Azoarcus sp. KH32C: one gene and its partner. The main gene of each other region encodes a partner of the protein of the gene in region 2 in a complex. Links are inferred from orthologs where the notes say so. Each region holds a gene or a part of one and is shown on either strand. Other genes may lie near its edges.

The links.
Region 1: the proteins of mfd (region 2) and uvrA are in contact, whole or in part, in a crystal structure (PDB 4DFC), measured with the Escherichia coli proteins. The link is inferred for Azoarcus sp. KH32C from one-to-one orthologs.

What each region holds. Positions count from the first base shown.
Region 1 is NC_020516.1:4,397,673-4,406,919, reverse strand. The notes cover bases 35-3,372. They hold uvrA (excinuclease ABC subunit UvrA), read right to left. Parts: upstream 3,070-3,372; coding sequence 235-3,069; downstream 35-234. Other genes in these bases: AZKH_RS19675 (MFS transporter), read left to right, coding at 3,205-3,372; AZKH_RS19685 (hypothetical protein), read right to left, coding at 35-111. Also shown: more of AZKH_RS19685, read right to left, coding at 1-34; more of AZKH_RS19675, read left to right, coding at 3,373-4,389; ssb (single-stranded DNA-binding protein), read left to right, coding at 4,417-4,911; AZKH_RS19665 (lipid asymmetry maintenance protein MlaB), read left to right, coding at 5,162-5,497; AZKH_RS19660 (chemotaxis protein CheA), read left to right, coding at 5,545-7,773; AZKH_RS19655 (methyl-accepting chemotaxis protein), read left to right, coding at 7,807-9,078; AZKH_RS19650 (chemotaxis protein CheW), read left to right, coding at 9,091-9,247. UniProt on the Escherichia coli protein: The UvrABC repair system catalyzes the recognition and processing of DNA lesions. UvrA is an ATPase and a DNA-binding protein. A damage recognition complex composed of 2 UvrA and 2 UvrB subunits scans DNA for abnormalities.
Region 2 is NC_020516.1:3,126,069-3,136,004, reverse strand. What follows is about bases 3,296-7,322. They hold mfd (transcription-repair coupling factor), read right to left. Parts: upstream 6,955-7,322; coding sequence 3,496-6,954; downstream 3,296-3,495. Other genes in these bases: AZKH_RS13685 (phosphoribosyltransferase), read right to left, coding at 7,006-7,322; AZKH_RS13695 (DUF6351 family protein), read left to right, coding at 3,296-3,468. Also shown: molybdopterin-synthase adenylyltransferase MoeB, read right to left, coding at 1-601; AZKH_RS13700 (Mov34/MPN/PAD-1 family protein), read right to left, coding at 598-1,014; more of AZKH_RS13695, read left to right, coding at 1,222-3,295; more of AZKH_RS13685, read right to left, coding at 7,323-7,758; amrS (AmmeMemoRadiSam system radical SAM enzyme), read right to left, coding at 7,799-8,887; amrA (AmmeMemoRadiSam system protein A), read right to left, coding at 8,884-9,444; amrB (AmmeMemoRadiSam system protein B), read right to left, coding at 9,422-9,936. UniProt on the Escherichia coli protein: Couples transcription and DNA repair by recognizing RNA polymerase (RNAP) stalled at DNA lesions. Mediates ATP-dependent release of RNAP and its truncated transcript from the DNA, and recruitment of nucleotide excision repair machinery to the damaged site.

The DNA of each region.
Region 1 (9,247 bases), 1.3 Mb from region 2 along the record:
GGCGGGAAGGTAGACGCCCAGAGCTGCGTCGAGAAGCGTCTTGAGGATCTTCACCCGCCGTTCGATGCGGTCGAGGAAGATGCTTTGAGGGTCGTTCGGGACTTCGGGCATGGCGGTCTCCTTAATGCTTTCGGCCGCGATTCTCAACTGGGGGAGCCGGGGCAAGCGAGGACTGGTGCTGATCAAATTGTAAGCGCTGAAAGCAGACTGAGCGAGCGAACTGTCTTGGCGCCGTCACGCGGGGGCGGTCGCAGGGAGGAGTTTCCTCAGGTAGCGGCCGGTATGGCTGGCCGGGTGGCCCGCGATCGCTTCGGGAGCGCCGGTGCAGAGGATCTGGCCGCCGCGGTGACCACCTTCCGGGCCGAGGTCGATGACCCAGTCGGCGGTCTTGATCACATCAAGGTTGTGCTCGATGACGACGATGGTGTTGCCGTGGTCGCGCAGGCGATTCAGGACGCCGAGCAGCAGTTCGATGTCGCGGAAGTGCAGGCCGGTGGTGGGTTCGTCGAGGATATAGAGGGTGCGGCCCGTGTCGCGTTTTGAGAGCTCCAGGGAGAGTTTGACGCGTTGGGCTTCGCCGCCCGAGAGGGTGGTCGCGCTCTGGCCAAGGCGGATGTAGCCGAGGCCAACGTCCATCAGGGTCTCGAGCTTGCGCGCGACGCCGGGGACGGGGCGGAAGAATTCGAGGGCGTTCTCGACGGTCATGTCGAGGACCTCGTAGATGGTCTTGCCCTTGTAGCGGATTTCGAGCGTTTCGCGGTTGTAGCGTTTGCCGTGGCAGACGTCGCAGGGGACGTACATGTCCGGAAGAAAGTGCATCTCGACCTTGATCATGCCGTCGCCCTGGCAGGCTTCGCAGCGTCCGCCCTTGACGTTGAACGAGAAGCGGCCGGGGCCGTAGCCGCGTGCGCGCGCTTCGGGGACGCCGGCGAAGAGTTCGCGCACCGGAGTGAGTAGGCCGGTGTAAGTCGCCGGGTTGGAGCGTGGGGTGCGGCCGATGGGGCTTTGGTCGACGTTGATGACCTTGTCGAAGTGATCCAGCCCTTCGACCTCGCCGTGGGGGGCGGGCTCGATGTTGGAGCCATAGAGGTGGCGTGCGGCGATGGCGTAGAGGGTGTCGTTGATCAGCGTGGACTTGCCTGAGCCGGAGACGCCGGTGATGCAGGTGAAGAGACCGACCGGGAGTTCGAGGGTGACATCCTTGAGGTTGTTGCCGGTGCAGCCGCGCAGGTGGAACAGGCGTTCCGGGTTGGGCGCACTGCGGCGCACGGGGGGCTGGATGGCCTCGTGGCCGGCGAGGTAGGCGCCGGTGAGGGATTGCGGGTTGGCGATGATCTCGGTCGGGGTCCCCTGGGCGACGATTTCGCCGCCATGGACGCCGGCGCCCGGGCCCATGTCCACGACGTAATCGGCGCAGCGGATGGCGTCTTCGTCGTGTTCGACGACGATCACGGTGTTGCCGAGGTCGCGCAGCTGGCGCAGGGTCGTGAGCAGGCGGTCGTTGTCGCGCTGGTGCAGGCCGATCGAGGGTTCGTCGAGGACGTACATGACGCCGGTGAGGCCGGAGCCGATCTGGCTGGCGAGGCGAATGCGCTGGGCTTCGCCGCCGGAAAGGGTGTCGGCGGAGCGGTCGAGCGAGAGGTAGTCGAGGCCGACGTTGATCAGGAAGCTCAGGCGGTCGGAGATCTCCTTGACGATCTTGGCGGCCACCAGCGCGCGCTGGCCGCTGAGGCTGAGTTCGTCGAAGAAGGCTTTGCACTCGCCGAGCGGCATGTGGCTGACGGTATGCAGCGACTGGCCGCCGATGAGCACGTGGCGCGCTTCGCTGCGCAGGCGCGTGCCGTGGCAGGCGGGGCAGGCCTGGGTGGCGCGGTACTTGGCGAGCTCTTCGCGTACCGCGATGGAGTCGGTTTCGCGGAAGCGGCGTTCGAGGTTGGGAATGATGCCTTCGAAGGGGTGCTCCTTCGGGACCATGCGGCCGTTGTCCGAGAGGTAACGGAAGGTGATCTTGTGTCGGCCCGAGCCGTGCAGGACGACCTGGCGGACTTCTTCGGACAGGGTCTCGAACGGCGCTTCGACGTCGAAGTCGTAGTGGCTCGCGAGCCCGGCGAGCATCTGGAAGTAGAACTGGTTGCGGCGGTCCCAGCCGCGGATGGCGCCGGCGGCGAGTGAGAGTTCGGGATGGGCGACGACGCGGGCGGGGTCGAAGAATTCGACCTGGCCAAGGCCGTCGCATTTCGGACAGGCGCCGGAGGGGTTGTTGAACGAGAAGAGGCGCGGTTCGAGTTCGGCGAGCGAGTAGCTGCAGATCGGACAGGCGAAGCGGGCCGAGAAGAGGTGTTCGTGGCCGCTGTCCATTTCGACGGCGATCGCACGGCCGTCGGCGTGGGTGAGTGCGGTCTCGAAGGATTCGGCGAGGCGGCCGCGCTGGTCTGCGCGAACCTTGAGGCGGTCGATGACGACTTCGACGCTGTGGCGGCGGCCCTTTTCGAGCGGCGGCATGGCGTCGAGCTCGCCGACCTGACCATCCACGCGCACACGGACGAAGCCTTGGGCGCGCAATTCGGAGAAGAGCTCGTGCTGCTCGCCTTTGCGATGCGAGACCACCGGGGCGAGGATCATCAGTCGCGTGTCCTCGGGCAGCGCGAGGATGTGGTCGACCATCTGCGAGACGGTCTGCGCTTCGAGCGCCTGGTCGGGGTGGTCCGGGCAGTGCGGCGTGCCGGCGCGCGCGTAGAGCAAGCGCAGGTAATCGTGGATTTCCGTGACCGTGCCGACGGTCGAGCGCGGGTTGTGGCTGGTGGCCTTCTGTTCGATCGAGATCGCCGGCGACAGGCCTTCGATGAGGTCGACGTCGGGCTTTTCCATCAGCTGCAGGAACTGGCGCGCGTAGGCCGACAGCGATTCGACGTAGCGGCGCTGGCCTTCGGCGTAGAGGGTGTCGAAGGCGAGCGAGGACTTGCCCGAGCCGGACAGGCCGGTGATCACGGTGAGGCGGTTGCGCGGCAGGTCGAGGTTGATGTTCTTGAGGTTGTGAGTGCGCGCGCCGCGAATGCGGATTTCGTCCATGGACCTGGGCCGACGAGGGGAACATGCAACTATACGAGAGAACACTGACCTGAAACAAACCCGGCGATGGCGGATGTTAGAATCCCCACTTTGTCTCGTCTGCCGTCTCCCATGTCCCGACCCCAGCAAGACTCCATGACACCTGCCGAGCGGCGAGCCGGCGCGAGCCTGGCAGCCATTTTTGCGCTGCGGATGCTCGGCCTGTTCCTGATCCTGCCGGTGTTTTCGTTGCATGCCCACAAGCTGCCGGGCGGGGACGACATGAGCTTGGTCGGGCTCGCGATCGGCGCCTACGGGCTGACCCAGGCTTTCCTGCAGATGCCCTACGGGGTTGCGTCGGACCGCTTTGGGCGCAAGCCGGTGATTGTGTTCGGACTCGTGCTGTTCGCATTGGGTAGCGTTGTCGCGGCGCTTGCGGCGAGCATCCAGATCGTCATCGTCGGCCGCGTGTTGCAGGGGGCGGGGGCGATTTCGGCGGCGGTGACGGCGCTGGCGGCGGATCTGACGCGGGATCAGCATCGTACCAAGGTGATGGCGATGATCGGGTCGAGCATCGGCCTGGTGTTTGCGTTGTCGATGGTGGCGGCACCAGTGCTGTATTCGCTGATCGGCATGGACGGGATCTTCTGGCTGACCGGCGCGCTGGCCTTGGCGGCGATCGGTGTCGTGCTGTATGTCGTGCCGGCGGCGCCGGCCTTGCCGCGCGCGAACGGCGGGCGCTTCGCGGATGTTCTGCGCGACGGGCAGTTGATGCGCCTGAACTTCGGTGTCTTCGTGCTGCACCTGATCCAGACCGCGATGTGGGTGCTGGTGCCCGCGGCGCTGGTGGCGGGGGGCGGGCTGCCGCTGCCCGAGCACTGGAAGGTCTATCTGCCGGCGGTGGTGCTGTCGTTCGCGTTGATGGTGCCGGCGGTGATCATCGCCGAGAAGGGCGGTCGAATGAAGACCATCTTCAGCACGGCCGTCGGACTGCTGGTAGTGGTGCAGGCCGGCCTGTATGCCTTCGGGCGCAGCCTGCCGGCGCTGGGCTTGTGGTTGACGTTGTTCTTCGTTGCGTTCAATGTGCTCGAAGCTATTCTTCCGTCATGGATTTCGCGCGTCGCGCCCCCGCATGCGAAGGGTACGGCGCTGGGCCTCTACAACACGCTGCAGTCCGTCGGGCTGTTCCTGGGGGGGGCGATGGGCGGCTGGATTGCTGAACACTATGGCAGTGGCGCCGTGAATTTTGCCTGTGGGCTGCTCGCCGTGATCTGGCTGCTGCTGGCGACATCGATGAATCCACCTGTGCGACGTGCCGTTGCGAGCGCGGCCGCGCGTTAATTTGAATTTGTATTCGAGGAGAAAGGGATGGCTTCCCTGAACAAAGTGATCCTGATCGGCAACCTGGGTCGGGACCCGGAAACGCGTTATGCGCCGAGCGGTGACGCGATCTGCAACGTGACGATCGCGACGACCGAGACCTGGAAGGACAAGGCGAGCGGCGAGCGCAAGGAAGCAACGGAGTGGCATCGCGTGGTGTTTTTCGGCCGCCTCGCGGAGATCGCGTCGCAATATCTGCGCAAGGGCAGCCAGGTGTACGTGGAAGGCCGCCTGCAGACGCGCAAGTGGCAGGACAAGGACGGCCAGGATCGTTACACGACGGAAATCCGTGCCGACGAGATGAAGATGCTGGGTTCGCGTTCGGGCGGCGATGCGCCGATGCGCCAGTCAGAGGGCGGCTATGACGCGCCGGCCCCGGCTCCGGCACGTCAAGCTCCGCAGGCCGCGCCCGCGCAGCGCGCGCCGAGCCAGCCGAGCAGCGGCGGCGGTTTCGGCGACTTCGACGACGATATCCCGTTTTAAGCGACGCCTCGTAGTACCCGGTTCGGTAAGACCCGGCAGCCCTTCGTGGTTGCCGGGTTTTTTCGTTTACGGGCGGCCCGGGCCGACGATTGCCCGCGCCTCGTGCGCCCGTGAGAAATTACCTAGTCCACGCGTGTAATTGGACGCTCTCGCCCCTCAGTCCGCAAAGCAGATACTGCATTCCACGTTGGCATACGCAATCGGCAACCGAATCGCGGCAGTTCCTGCAGACAGTGGAGAGGCGGACCCGATGAACTCCTCAACTTTATCCGATGCCGTGAATGAGCGGCCGGCCGGCTTCCGTCCGGAAGGCGAGCTCACGATCTACACCGTCGCGGAACAACATGGGCTGCTGATGAGGGCGCTGGACGCCGGCCCGGTCGTGCATCTGGATATGTCGGCGGTGAATGAGGTGGATACCGCGGGACTGCAGTTGCTGATCCTGGCGAGGCGCGAGGCCGCACAGCGCGGGATCGAACTGCGGGTCGCCGGGTGCAGCGATGTAGTGAAGGACGCGCTGGAGACGATGCAGCTTGCCAGCCTTCTGGATGACTGCGCCGCAGAGGGCGGAGTGTCTCGGAACTGACGCCTGGATCTGGACGCTCTGTGTCAATCCTTGAGGGGACCGAAGACGTGAATTTCGATCAGGCTCTGGACACCTTCATCGCCGAGGCGGATGAATTGTTGCGCGACATGGAGGAGGCGCTGCTGCGCCTCGAAAGCGCGCCTGCGGATGACGAGCTCATCCACGCGATGTTTCGCGCCGCGCACACGATCAAGGGCTCGGCCGGACTCTTCGGGCTGGAGCCGATCGTCGCATTCACGCATGTGCTGGAGCATGTGCTCGACAAGCTGCGGACCCGGGAGATCCAGGTCTGCGGCGACCTGATTGCGCTGCTGCTACCCTGCGGGGACCACATCGGCAAGCTCGTGGCGCACGTGCCGGCGATGGCGCTGGACGCGGAGACCCGGGCCTGCGGCGAGCGCCTGATCGCAAGACTGCGGGAGTTCCTGGGCAAGCCGGCGATCGCGGCGACGACGCTGCCCACCGAGTCGCGCGGGGGCGTTGAGGCTGCCGGCGGAGGCGCGTTGGAACGCGGTGATGGCGATGTCGTCGCGACCGACAACTGGCACATCTCCCTGCGCTTCGACCGCGATGTGCTGCGCAACGGCATGGATCCGCTGTCCTTCATCCGCTATCTGGCGACCGTCGGGGAGGTCGTGTCGATTACGACGCTGTCCGACGCGATGCCCGAGGGCCCGGCGATGGACCCGGAAGCCTGCTATCTGGGCTTCGAGATCGAGCTGCATTCTGGCGCGAGCAAGGAAACGATCGAGAACGTGTTCGAGTTCGTGCGCGAGGATTCGGAGATCCACGTGCTGCCGCCGCGCAGCAAGGTGTCGGAGTACATCGAGCTGATCCGGCGCCTGCCCGAGGACGATCTGCGCCTCGGCGAGATCCTCGTCGCGAGCGGCGCCCTGACGCGGCGCGAACTGGAAGCCGGGCTCGATTGGCAGACCGCACTCGCGGCGGGCCCGGTGGCAGGGCCGCTCGGCGAGCTGCTCGTGGAGCAGCAGGTGGTGGCGCCGCAGGTCGTGCAGAGCGCGCTCGACAAGCAGGTGCGCAACCGCGAGAGCAAGGCTGCGGACAACAAGCTGGTGCGCGTGCCGGCGGATAAGCTCGACAGCTTGATCAATCTCGTCGGCGAGCTCGTCATCGCCGGTGCGGGCGCGAATCTGCTCGCGCAGCAGCGGAGCGACGGCGCGATGCTTGAGGCGACGGCGCTGATCTCGCGCCTCGTCGAGGAGATCCGTGACGGCGCGCTGCGCCTGCGCATGGTGCAGATCGGCGAGACCTTCAACCGCTTCCAGCGCGTGGTGCGCGACGTCGGGAAGGAGCTCGGCAAGGACATCGAACTGGCGATCACCGGGGCGGAGACCGAGCTCGACAAGAGCGTCGTCGAGGGCATCGCCGATCCGCTGACGCATCTTGTGCGCAACGCGATCGACCATGGCATCGAATCGGCCGAGCTCCGCCTCGCGCGCAGCAAGCCGGTGCGCGGGACGCTGCGCCTGAACGCGTACCACGACTCGGGCTGCATCGTGATCGAGGTGAGCGACGATGGGGGCGGGCTGAACAAGGAGCGCATCCTCGCGAAGGCCGTCGCGCGCGGACTGGTGCAGCCCGGGCAGAGCCTCACGGAGCACGAAATCTACAAGCTGATCTTCGAGCCGGGATTCTCGACGGCGGAACAGGTCAGCAATCTTTCGGGCCGCGGCGTCGGCATGGACGTGGTGCGGCAGAACATCGAGGCCCTGCGTGGCACGGTCGAGCTGGAGAGCACCGAGGGGCTGGGGACGACGATCCGCATCCGGCTGCCGCTGACGCTCGCGATCATCGACGGCTTCCTCGTCGGCGTCGGCGACGCGGCCTACGTCGTGCCGCTCGACATGGTGCTGGAATGCGTCGAGCTCTCCGAGGCGGACCGGCAGGCGGCGACGGGGCGGACCTACATCAACCTGCGCGGCGAGATCCTGCCCTTCCTGCGGCTGCGCGATCACTTCGGCCTCGGCGGCTGCGGCGGTCATCGCGAAAGCATCGTCGTCGTGCGCTATGGCGCGCACAAAGCAGGGCTCGTCGTCGACGAGCTGATGGACGAGTTCCAGACCGTGATCAAGCCGCTGGGCAAGGTCTTCAGCCGGGTGCGCGGCATCGGCGGCTCGACGATCCTCGGCAGCGGCCAGGTGGCCTTGATCCTGGATGTGCCGTCGCTGTTGCAGGAGGCGGCGGCGCGGGACGCGGCGGGCGGCGGGCGCGTGCTGCGGCCCAGTGCATCGGAACGGGCGGTCGCCATCGGCTGACCGGTTGCAAATCACTGACGGAGACGTACTGCCATGAACGGGGAAATGACCCTCACGCAGCGCCTGTATGCCCTCGCGGGCGTTGCGGTGCTCGGCCTTGCCGCGTTGGCGGGCCTCGCATACTACGAAGTCGCAAGGATTGCGGAGGCGGTCCGCGTCGCCGGCACGCTGCCGGCCGTCGCGGAGCTCGGCGCGCAAAGTGCCGATGCGCTGCAGCAGTGCGTGCTGGTCGCATGGCTCGTGCTTGCGGCCTTCGGCGCCGGAGCAGCGTTCATCCTCAGGGGGCTGCTGCGGCAACTGGGCGGCGAGCCCGCGTATGCGAAGGCGGTGATCGAGCGCCTCGCCGCCGGCGACCTTGGCGTGAGCGTGAGCGTGCGCGTCGCGCCGGACGACCGCGGCAGTATGCTCGCGGCCGTGCGGCGGATGGCGGAGAAGTTCTCGGCGGTGATTGTCGAGGCGCGTAGCGCATCGGGCAATCTCAACGCCGCCGCCGGGCAGGTGACGCGGACGGCGCAGGGCTTGTCGCAGGCGACGAGCGAGCAGGCGGCGAGCGTCGAGGAGACGGGCGCGTCGATCGAGCAGATGTCCTCGTCGATCAGCCACAACGCCGAGAACGCAAAGATCACCGACGGCATGGCGGCGAAGTCCTCGGCCGAGGCGGTCGAAGGCGGCGCGGCGGTGAAGGAGACGGTCGCGGCGATGAAGAGCATCGCCGAGCGCATCGGCATCATCGACGACATCGCCTACCAGACGAACCTGTTGGCATTGAACGCCGCGATCGAGGCGGCGCGCGCCGGCGAGCACGGCAAGGGCTTCGCGGTGGTGGCGACCGAAGTGCGCAAGCTCGCCGAACGCAGCCAGGTCGCGGCGCGCGAGATCGGCGAAGTCGCGAAGGGCAGCGTCGGGCTCGCGGAGCAGGCGGGCGGCTTCCTCGACGCGATGGTGCCGAAGATCCGCAAGACCTCGGACCTCGTGCAGGAGATCGCCGTCGCGTCGGAAGAGCAGTCGGCGGGGGTCGCGCAGATCAACACCGCGATGACGCAGCTCAACCAGATCACGCAGCAGAACGCCGCGGCCACCGAGGCGCTCGCCGCGACGGCCGAACAGATGAGCGGGCAGGCAGCCAAGCTGGAGCGGACGATGGCCTTCTTCAAGGTCGAGACGGGAGTGGTGGTGAGGGGGGCGGCGAGCGCGTCGGAGAGCGTGCAGCCGGCGACGAAGCCGGTTCGGCGAGCGCGCTCGACGCCGGCGGGCGCCTCCCAGCCGGCCTTCGGCGATCTGGATCTCGATTTCGTGAATTTCTGAGGAGCCGCGACGATGGGCGCAAGGCTGGAGACCGCAGTGGAGCCGGTGATCGACGTGCCGGTGCAGTACGTGACCTTCATGCTGGGCGGCGAGCTGTTCGCGATCGGCATCCTGCACGTGAAGGAGATCATCGAGTACGGCGAGCTGACCGAGGTGCCGACGATGCCGG
Region 2 (9,936 bases):
GCGAGAAGCCGCCCGCCACCGACGCCACATTGCGGTAGCCCATGCGTTGCAGCCCTTCGGCCGCGAACAGCGAACGCGTGCCGCCCCCGCACATCACGAGCAGCGGCCGTTCGGGGTCGGGGATGGCTTCTTCGACACGCAGTTCGAGAAAGCCCCGGCCGAGTCGATAGGCGCCGCGCGGACTGCCCTGCGCGATTTCATCGGCTTCGCGGACGTCGATCAGCGCAGCGCCTTCGGATTGCTGCGCAAACGCATCCCGCGGCCCGATTTCGGGGATGCTCGTCTTGAGTTCGGCGAGACGGCGTTCGCGGCCGGTGCCTGTGCCGCCAGCGACGGCCGGCACGATCGCAAGCACAGCGCCTTCGCCGGGCAGCGAGGCGGCGAGCCCGCCCAGATCGCGCACGTTTTCGGCGCCGAGATACACGTTCACGAAGGGGCGCAGACTGCCGTCGGCGGCATACACGCGCGTGAGGAGGCCTTCGTGCCGCCGCCCGAGCGCTTCGAGCGCCTCGCCGACCGTCGCGGCATTCACCTCGACCTCGTCGGCTCCGCCGGTGTATGTGCGCAAGGGCGTCGGGATGCGGATGATGACGCGGCTCATGGGAACATCTCCTCTTCGCTGAAAACCTCGCCGTCGAGCCGCCAGGAACGCAACTCGGTGGCGACGCCCGAATTCACCGAGACGATCGGGTATGACCATCCCGGCCATGCGAATTCGAGATCGGTTGCGGAAGGGCACGCCGGGTGATCCGGGTGGGAGTGCCACACGCCCACCACTTGCAATCCGCGCTCCACGGCGGCCCTCTCGGCTCCAAGATAGTCCTGCGGCTCGATCAGGAAACGGTCGGCGGTCCGGTCCGGGTGGACGTTGCGTGTTTCATGCAAATCGCACACGGCGACCGTGTCAGCCTCCTGCCTGCCGAGCAGCAGTCCGCACACTTCCTCCGGATAGCCCTTCTGCGCCAAGGTCAGAATCCTGTCGCGCAGCCGGGCGGGCAGATGCAGCGCCGCCATCGACGATCCTCCCGGTCGGGAATGCGCCAAAATCGCACCATTTCCGTCCTTATTAGAACCGGCGCAGAGTCCCGGAGTTCGACGTTATCGCGCTCTCGTGACAAATTCCCGTTCCGGCCTCAAACGGGTCTTCACTTCGCCCGCCGGCCGATCGGCCTTGAGCTATACATCAGTTATTGGCGCCCCCGCCCGTCAGGAGCTGCGTCGATGTCGAACATGGCGAGAACGCGAAGGCTCTGGTCCGGTGTCCTGGTCGGGCAGCTGCTGCTTGGGCTGTTGTGTTCCGAGGCGGCCGGTTTCTGGGAGGACGAAGACGGGCGGGTAACGGGATTGCCGCCGGGTTTCGACGCCCGCGCGCATGCCGACCCCTATCGGGGTCCGCATCCGTCGCAACTGAAACGGCCGGCCGAAACCTTCCGCTTTCCAATCCGCGTGGGCGAAGTCGGGCCTGATGAGGCGCTGTTTGCGGGGCCGAAACAATATCCCTTCATCTGCGACACCGAGGCCTCCGGGCTCGGGCAGCCGCTGGTCGACAACTTGGCGGGCATCGGCACGCGGGTCGACCAGGAGGCCGATCGCGAGAAGGAATTGCCGGAGGCGCACGGCTACAGCAAGGACTGCCTCGCGCCGACGAAGGCCTGGTACTACTACAAGCCGCGCGGAAAGGATCGTTTTTCACGATGGAACGACAAGGTGCGCGACGCCGAGCGCATCACCGTCAATGGGGTGCGCATCCCCTTCGTGGTCCGCGTCGAGATGGGGACGATCAACCGCTTCATCTACGTGCTCGTCGCGCTGCGCGGCGCACACGAATCGCTCGCGACGCCGACAGCGGATCGCTGGAATGGACGCCTGATCTACCAGTTCTATGGCGGCGTCGGGATCGGGCACCGGCAGGGCCGGGCCAACCTGAAGCGCGTCATCGCGGACCGCGAAAAACAGCTCGCGCAAGGCTACGCCGTCATCGCCTCGACCGGCACGACCACGGCCAATCACTACAACATGTGGTTGATCGAGGACACGGCGCTGCGCGTGAAGCGGCAGTTCGCAGCGCTGTATGGCGAGCCGGAATACACGGTCGGCGTCGGGGGGTCGGGTGGGGCGATCCAGCAGTACCTGCTCGCGCAGAATCATCCCGGTCTGCTCGACGCCGGCGTCGCGCAGTACGCCTACCCGGACATGATCACGCAGACCGTCCCGATCTTCGACTGCGAGTTGCTCGAGTACTACTTCGACGTTACCGACGGCGGGAACGCGCAATGGGCACGCGCCGAGAACCGCAGCATTATCGAGGGCCTCAACGCGAACAACGATTACTCGGCGTCCGGCGGCGTCTTCAAGATCCAGGCGACGACCCGGCTTTCGTACCTCGCGCGCGGCGAGTGGCGGCCTTCGCTCGAGGGGCAGACCGAATGCGCCGTTGCGTGGCGCGGCCTGACTCCGCTGGTGCTGAATCCGCTATTCACGAACTTTGAGAACCGCCTTTCCGAGTCGGTCTTCAAGCAAGGCCTGTGGAGCTATTACGAAGACCTGAAGCAGTTCTTCGGCACCGACAAGCAGGGCTACGCTCGCGTGCCCTGGGACAACGTCGGGGTGCAGTACGGCTTGCGTGCCCTGCAGGCGGGACGGATCGGGCCTGAGCAGTTCCTCCGCCTCAACGCGCGCGTCGGCAGCTGGAAAGCCCCATCCGAAATGCAGCCCGAACGCTTCTGGCTGGTCGACGGAGGCGGCAGCGATCTGCGCGATTTCTCGCCGTGGAGCGCGCACAACATGAATCTCGCCGGCGTGGCGGCTGCGCCGCGCTTCGAAGGCGACCGGCTTGCGATGGAAGCGGCCTACCGGTCGGGGCAGGTGTTCCTGGGGCAGCTCGACATGCCGGTGATCGACGTCCGCCATTACCTCGAGCCGGATCTGGACATGCACCACGAATCGGCATCATTCTCCACGCGCGAGCGGATCCTGGCCGCGGGCGGAAGCGTTGGAAACCAGTCGATCTGGGTCAGCGACAGCCACTACGATCCCACCCCGGAAGCCTTCGCTGCGATCGACAGCTGGTGGCGCGCGAAGCAGGCGGAACCGGAGCGAAGCTGGGCGGAACTGCGGCCGTCGTCGGCGAGCGACCGTTGCTTCGACCGCGAGGGCAAGGTGATGGCGAGCGGCGAGCACGTCTGGGACGGCGACTGGAACGGGCATCTCGCCGGCGCCTGTACGCGCGTCTATCCGATGTTCGCCAATTCGCGCATGGTGGCAGGCGAATCGATTGCCGGCGACCGTTTCAAGTGCGCGCTGCAGCCGGTTGCCGAAGCCATCGACTCGGGAGTCTATGCGCCGGTCGACATGCACCCCTACCGTGCGCGCCTGGAGCAGATCTTTCCGCAGGGGGTCTGCGACTACCGCCAGGGCGACGTGGCGCGCCCGGCGGATCTGCTGCAACGCGATGTCGTGACGCGCTGAGCGTCGCGACGATGCAATCTGCGACGATCAGGCTTTGACCGAGAGCAGCAACTCCTTCACGCCTTGGACGCGCAGCTTGATGTTCGGCTGGCTGGCCTTTCGGATCAGGCGGTCGGGACCGGCCATCTTGGTGTTCTTGTCCTTCTGGATCAGGAAGATAACCTTGGTCGGATCGATCGGTGGGTTGGGGCCGAACTGGATCGTGATTTGCGACTCGCTGGCGTCGAGCTTCGCGACGCCGAACGGTTTGACGATCAGGCGCAGGCGGTGGGATTCGATGAGGGCCTGGGTCTGCTGCGGCAGTTCGCCGAAGCGGTCGATGAGCTCTTCCTGCAGCGCACGCAGGTCGTCGTCGGAGTCGCAGTTCGCGAGGCGTTTGTAGAGCGTGAGGCGTTCCTGCACATCGGGGCAGTAGTCATTCGGCAGTAGCGCCGGGGTGTGCAGGTTGATCTCGGAGACGACTTCGAGCGGCTGGCTGAGGTCGGGCTCCTTGCCGGCCTGCAAGTCGCGGACCGCGCGCTTGAGCATCTCAGTGTAGAGGCTGAAGCCGACCTGCTGGATCTCGCCGGATTGGTTTTCGCCGAGCACTTCGCCGGCACCGCGGATTTCGAGGTCGTGCATCGCGAGGTAGAAGCCCGAGCCGAGCTCTTCCATCATCGTGATCGCTTCGAGGCGTTTCTGAGCCAGGGCCGTGGGCTTGGCGTGGGAGTCGGTGAGCAGGTAGGCGTAGGCCTGGTGGTGGCTGCGGCCAACGCGCCCGCGGAGCTGGTGCAACTGCGCGAGGCCGAAGCGGTCGGCGCGGTTGATGATGATCGTGTTGGCGGTCGGGATGTTGATGCCGGTTTCGATGATCGTCGTGCAGAGCAGCAGGTTGGCGCGCTGTTGCGTGAAGTCGCGCATCACGCGTTCGAGTTCGCGCTCGGGGAGCTGGCCGTGGCCGACGACGATGCGGGCCTCGGGAAGCAGCTCCGTGAGGTCGTTGCGGATGTTTTCGATCGTTTCGACTTCGTTGTGCAGGAAATACACCTGTCCGCCGCGCTTGAATTCGCGCAGCACGGCTTCGCGGACGATGCCCTTGCTCCAGCGTTGCACGAAGGTCTTGATCGCGAGGCGCTTCTGCGGGGCCGTGGCGATGACCGAGAACTCGCGCAGCCCTTCGAGGGCGAGGCCGAGCGTGCGCGGGATCGGCGTCGCGGTGAGGGTCAGGATGTCGATTTCGCTGCGCAGCGACTTCAGCGCTTCCTTCTGACGCACGCCGAAACGGTGTTCCTCGTCGATGATGACGAGGCCCAGGCGTTTGAATTGGACGTCCTTCTGCAGCAGGCGGTGCGTGCCGATGATGATGTCGACCTTGCCTTCGGCGAGCTGCTTGAGGGCCTCGGTCTGTTCCTTGGCGCTCTTGAAGCGCGAGAGCTCGGCGATGCGGATCGGGAAGTCGGCGAAGCGGTCGGCGAAGGTCTGGTAGTGCTGCTCGGCGAGCAGCGTCGTGGGGGTGAGCACGACGACCTGCTTGCCGTCCGCGACGGCGATGAAGGCGGCGCGCAGCGCGACTTCGGTCTTGCCGAAACCGACATCGCCGCAGACGAGCCGATCCATTGGCCGGCCGGATTTCATGTCGGCGATCACGGCGTCGATCGCGCCTTGCTGGTCGGGCGTGGTCTCGAAGCCGAAGCCTTCCGCGAAGGCGTCGAGGTCGTGCTGTTTGAAGTCGAAGCGGTGGCCGGGGCGGGCGGCGCGTTGGGCGTACAGGGCGAGGAGCTCGGCGGCAGTGTCGCGGACCTGCATCGCGGCCTTCTTCTTGGCCTTTTCCCATTGGCCGGAGCCGAGGCGGTGCAGTTCGACGGCTTCCGGGTCGGCGCCCGCGTAGCGGGTGATGACGTGGAGCTGGGCGACGGGGACGTAGAGTTTGTCGCCATTGGCGTATTCGAGATGCAGGAACTCGGTCTGGCCTTCGCCGAGGTCCATGTGGATCAAGCCGATGTAGCGGCCGATGCCGTGCGAGACGTGCACGACCGGGTCGCCGGGCTTGAGCTCGGAGAGATCGCGCAGCCAGCCTTCCATCGTCGCGGCCTTGCGCGTGTCCCGGCGTGCGCGAGTGCGGGCGGTGGCGGCGTAGAGCTCGGACTCCGTGACGATCGCGATCTTGGCATCCGGCAGCATGAAGCCGCCGACGAGCGGACCGACGCCGAGGGCGAGGGGCTCGGACGACTCCAGGAAACCGGCGAAGTCCGCGCTCGCAGCGGGCTTGAGACCGTACTCGGTGAAGAACTCCGACATCGTCTCGCGCCGGCCCGGAGCGTCGGCCAGCACGAGGACGCGGCCGCCCGCGCGAGCCCAGTCGCCCGCGAGGAAGTCCTTCAGGCCGTGCAGGGGATCGGTTGCCTTGCGTTCGACGGCAAGCGGCGGCAGCGGCTGCGCGATGGCATCGGAATCGCTCGCCGCGGCAGCTCCGATGTGGATGCGCGGATGGCTCTTGAGCGCCTCATAGAACGATTCCTGGCCGAGGAAGAGGACGTCCGGCGGCAGCACGGGACGGCTGCGGTCCCCCTTCAGGAAGTCGTGGCGCGAGCGCGTGTCGCGCCAGAATTCCTCGATCGCGGCGGGTACGTCGCGGTGCAGGACGACGACCGCGTCCTTCGGCAGATAGTCGAAGAGGGTCGCCGTCTCTTCGAAGAAAAGCGGCAGGTAGTACTCCACGCCCGCGGGCGCGATGCCGTTGGAGACGTCCTTGTAGAGCGACACGCGCGACGGGTCGCCTTCGAAGGTTTCGCGGAAGCGGCTGCGAAAGCGCGTGCGGCCGGCGTCGTCCATCGGGAATTCGCGCGCCGGCAGCATGCGGATTTCAGTCACCGGATAGACGGTGCGCTGCGTATCCGGGTCGAAGGTCTTGATGCTTTCGACTTCGTCGTCGAAGAGGTCGATGCGGAAGGGCAGCGTGGCGCCCATCGGGTAGAGGTCGACAAGGCCGCCGCGGACCGAGAACTCGCCGGGACTCACGACCTGGGTGACGTGCGTGTAGCCCGCGACCGCCATCTGGTTGCGCAGCTGTTCGACGTCGAGCTTCTCGCGCTGCTTGACGAAGAAGGTGTAGGCCGCGAGGAAGGAGGGCGGCGCCATCCGGTAGAGGGCCGTCGAGGCCGGCACGAGCACGACGTCCGCCTCGCCGCGACCGACGGCATAGAGCGTCGAGAGGCGCTCGGAGATCAGGTCCTGGTGCGGCGAGAATGTCTCGTAAGGCAGCGTTTCCCAGTCCGGCAGGAGATGGGTGCGCAACCCGGGCGCGAGCCAGGCAATCTCGTCCTGCAGCCGTTGGGCGTCGGGCGGATTCGCGGTGACGAGGAGCAGGGTGCGGCCGCGCGAGGCGAGTTGTGCGATGGCCAGTGCGTCGGCCGAGCCGGCGAGCGGCGGCAGGTCGAGGCGTACGCCGGGCTTGGGAAAGGCAAGGGCCGCAAGCTGCGGCAACAGCGGATCGAGTGCACGGGACATCGGCATGACGCGGCGCGGACCGCGGATTCAGGGGTTGCTCAAGGGGGCGGATTATAGGCGATCGGCGTCCGCGTCTTCGCCCGGCAGTGCAGTGGCGGTCGTCGAAGCTCCAGCACCGCCCACCGGCCGCTGGTCGTCGCCGACGGTGGCGTCCGGCAGAGGCATCGGGAGCTTTGCCGCTAGCCATTCGGCCGCGAGCGCGGCAAAACGTTCCAGCGGGCCGGTTTCGTCGAACTGCTCGCCGACTCCATCCACGTTTTGCCAATCATGCGCGCCGCGCAGATGCTCGTAGGCCTGACGGATCATTCCGATGTGAGGGTCGGCGCTGCCGACGATCATCCGGATCGGGATCGTCAGCGCGTTGAGCGGGGTCAGCCCTGCGAGATCAGGGCGGCCGGCGCGGCAGACGATCGCGGCGAATCGCTCGGGCGCCTTCCAGCCGGCGCGGATTGCAGCCCCGCTGGCCGTGCCCGACGCGACGAGTCCGATAGCGAGACCCGCGAGCGGGGGCTGGTGGAGGCACCATTCGCCGATCGCCAGAACCCGGTTCGCGAGCTGCGGGACGTTGAAACGCGCGTCCGGATCGCGAGATTCTTCGTAGCTGGTCAGCAAATTGATCAGCAGGGTCGCGAAGCCGGCTTCCTGCAATACATGCGCGACCTGCAATTCGCGCGAGTGAACGAAGGGGCTGCCTGCCGGACGCAGGATCGCAACCAATCCGCGAACCTCCGGCGAATGAGCGAGCTCCCCGTTGAGCCAGAGTTGCTCGTACGGGATGCTGATGTCGGTGGTGCGCAGTTTCACGTTGTTCTTGTCCGGGTGAAAGGGCGGCTTCAGAGCAGCGTCAGCTATGCGCCGAAGATCGCTGCCGATGGATGCTAACCGGAATGCGTCGGGAACCGAAGGGCGCGGAAAAGTGCTCGTAGCGGCCGGGCAGCCGGGTACCGCAAGCTCGACAAGCGCCGTCGTCGTCCAGCGCGTAGTCGAGGATCTCGTACCAGTCGCGTTCGATGACGGCCTTGCCGCAGCCGGGGCAATACGTGGTCCCGCCGTCGGTGTCATGGACGTTGCCGGTATAGACGTACTTCAGTCCATGTTCGAGCGCGATGCGGCGTGCGCGGGTAAGCGTCGCCGCAGGCGTATGCGGGATCTCGGTGAGCTTGAAGTCCGGATGGAAGGCTGTGAAATGCAGTGGCACTTCGGTGCCCAACTCGGTTGCGACCCAGTGCGAAAGTTCGTTCAACTCCTTGTCCGAGTCGTTCAGTCCTGGGATCAGCAGGGTCGTGATCTCCACCCAAACATCGGATTCATGGACCAGCCACGTAAGCGTGTCGAGGACAGGTTGAAGGTGGGCACCGCAGGTGCGGACGTAGAAATCGTCGGTGAAGCCCTTCAGGTCGACGTTTGCGGCGTCCATGTGGGCGTAGAAGTCCGCCCGCGCGGTCTCGGTGATGTAGCCCGCGGTCACAGCCACGGCCTTGAGGCCGTGGACATGTGCGGCCTGAGCGGCATCGATTGCGTATTCCGCAAAGATCACGGGATCGTTGTAGGTGAAGGCGACGCTGCGGCAGCCCCAGTCGACGGCCGTGCGGGCGATTTCGTCGGGCGAGGCCGAATCCATCAGCCTGTCCATGTCGCGCGACTTGGAAATGTCCCAGTTCTGGCAGAACTTGCAGGCCAGATTGCAGCCGGCGGTGCCGAAGGAGAGCACGCTGGTACCGGGGTAGAAGTGGTTCAGCGGCTTCTTCTCGATCGGATCGATGCAGAAACCGGAACTGCGGCCATAGGTTGTGAGGACCATCGCCTCGCCTTCGCGCATGCGCACGAAACACGCGCCGCGCTGGTCAGCGTGCAGCTTGCAGAATCGCGGACACAGATCGCACTGGATGCGGCCATCGTCCAGCTTGTGCCAGTAGCGCCCGGGGTAGTTCATGACGGCGACTCCTTCCACTTGCGCACTGTGTAAGTGGCAGCCATCAGATTGTTTGCGGGGCGGTCGGGCGCAAGGCCGGCCTTCTGCTTCAGGGCTGCCAGGAATATTTTCGGATCGCGTAGCTGCTCCCACACCTGCGGCAGGAAGGTCGCGCTGCGACACCCGGCGAACAGCAGTACGCCGTCGATGTTGGGTCGCAGAAGCGCCACGAGCTCGTCTTCGTCGGCAAATTCCAGAAAACTGGGTTCGGACAGCAGCGACACTTCGACGCGGAGATTGTCCAGTTCCTTGTGTTCGAGCGGCGGAAAACGCGGGTCGCGGGTTGCAGCCCCGATCGCATTGTCTACGACATCGTCGGCAAGCGATCGTTGCGCCCGCACGCTGCCGATGCAGCCGCGCAGGTCACCGCTCCGTGTCAGCGTGACGAAGCTTGCGCCCCGGTCGGCGAGGCGTTCGTCGTCCGCCGGGGCGGCGTCACCGGCGACTTCGTGGTGGATGGCCTGCCGTGCTCGGGCGAGCAGGATCGGGCCGAGTTCAATGTCGGGCGGCAGCGGCATGAGCGGCGGACTCGGTGAAAGCGATGCTGGCATAGCCGACGACGCGGGAGCGGTCTCCAGCGGTATCGCCGGAATTACGCAGATCCAGCAAGTGAGGTTCGAGGCCGCGTGCGGCGGCCGCCCGGATCAGGCCGTTGATCGGCGTGGCGCCGCAGGCCTGTTGGTGGTCCAGCACCGGCTTCATGCGCAGCACCTGGTCGACCGCGTGGCGGTCGGTGCTCCGAGCCTGATCGTAGGTGTGATAGTGCGAGAGGTCGGAACTGATCAGGATCAGCGTCTCGGGACCTCCCCACAATTGGCCGAGCAAATCCGCAACCTGTTCACCGGTAGCGCCGCCGACCAGTATGGGAACGATTTCGAAGGCATCCAGGACCGTCTGCAGGAAGGGGAGCTGGACCTCCAGGCAGTGTTCGAACTCGTGCGGCCGGTCGTCGACGACGACGTCCGGGCGTGCTTGCAGTGCCTGCCAGTCCGAATGGTGGAGCTTGACCA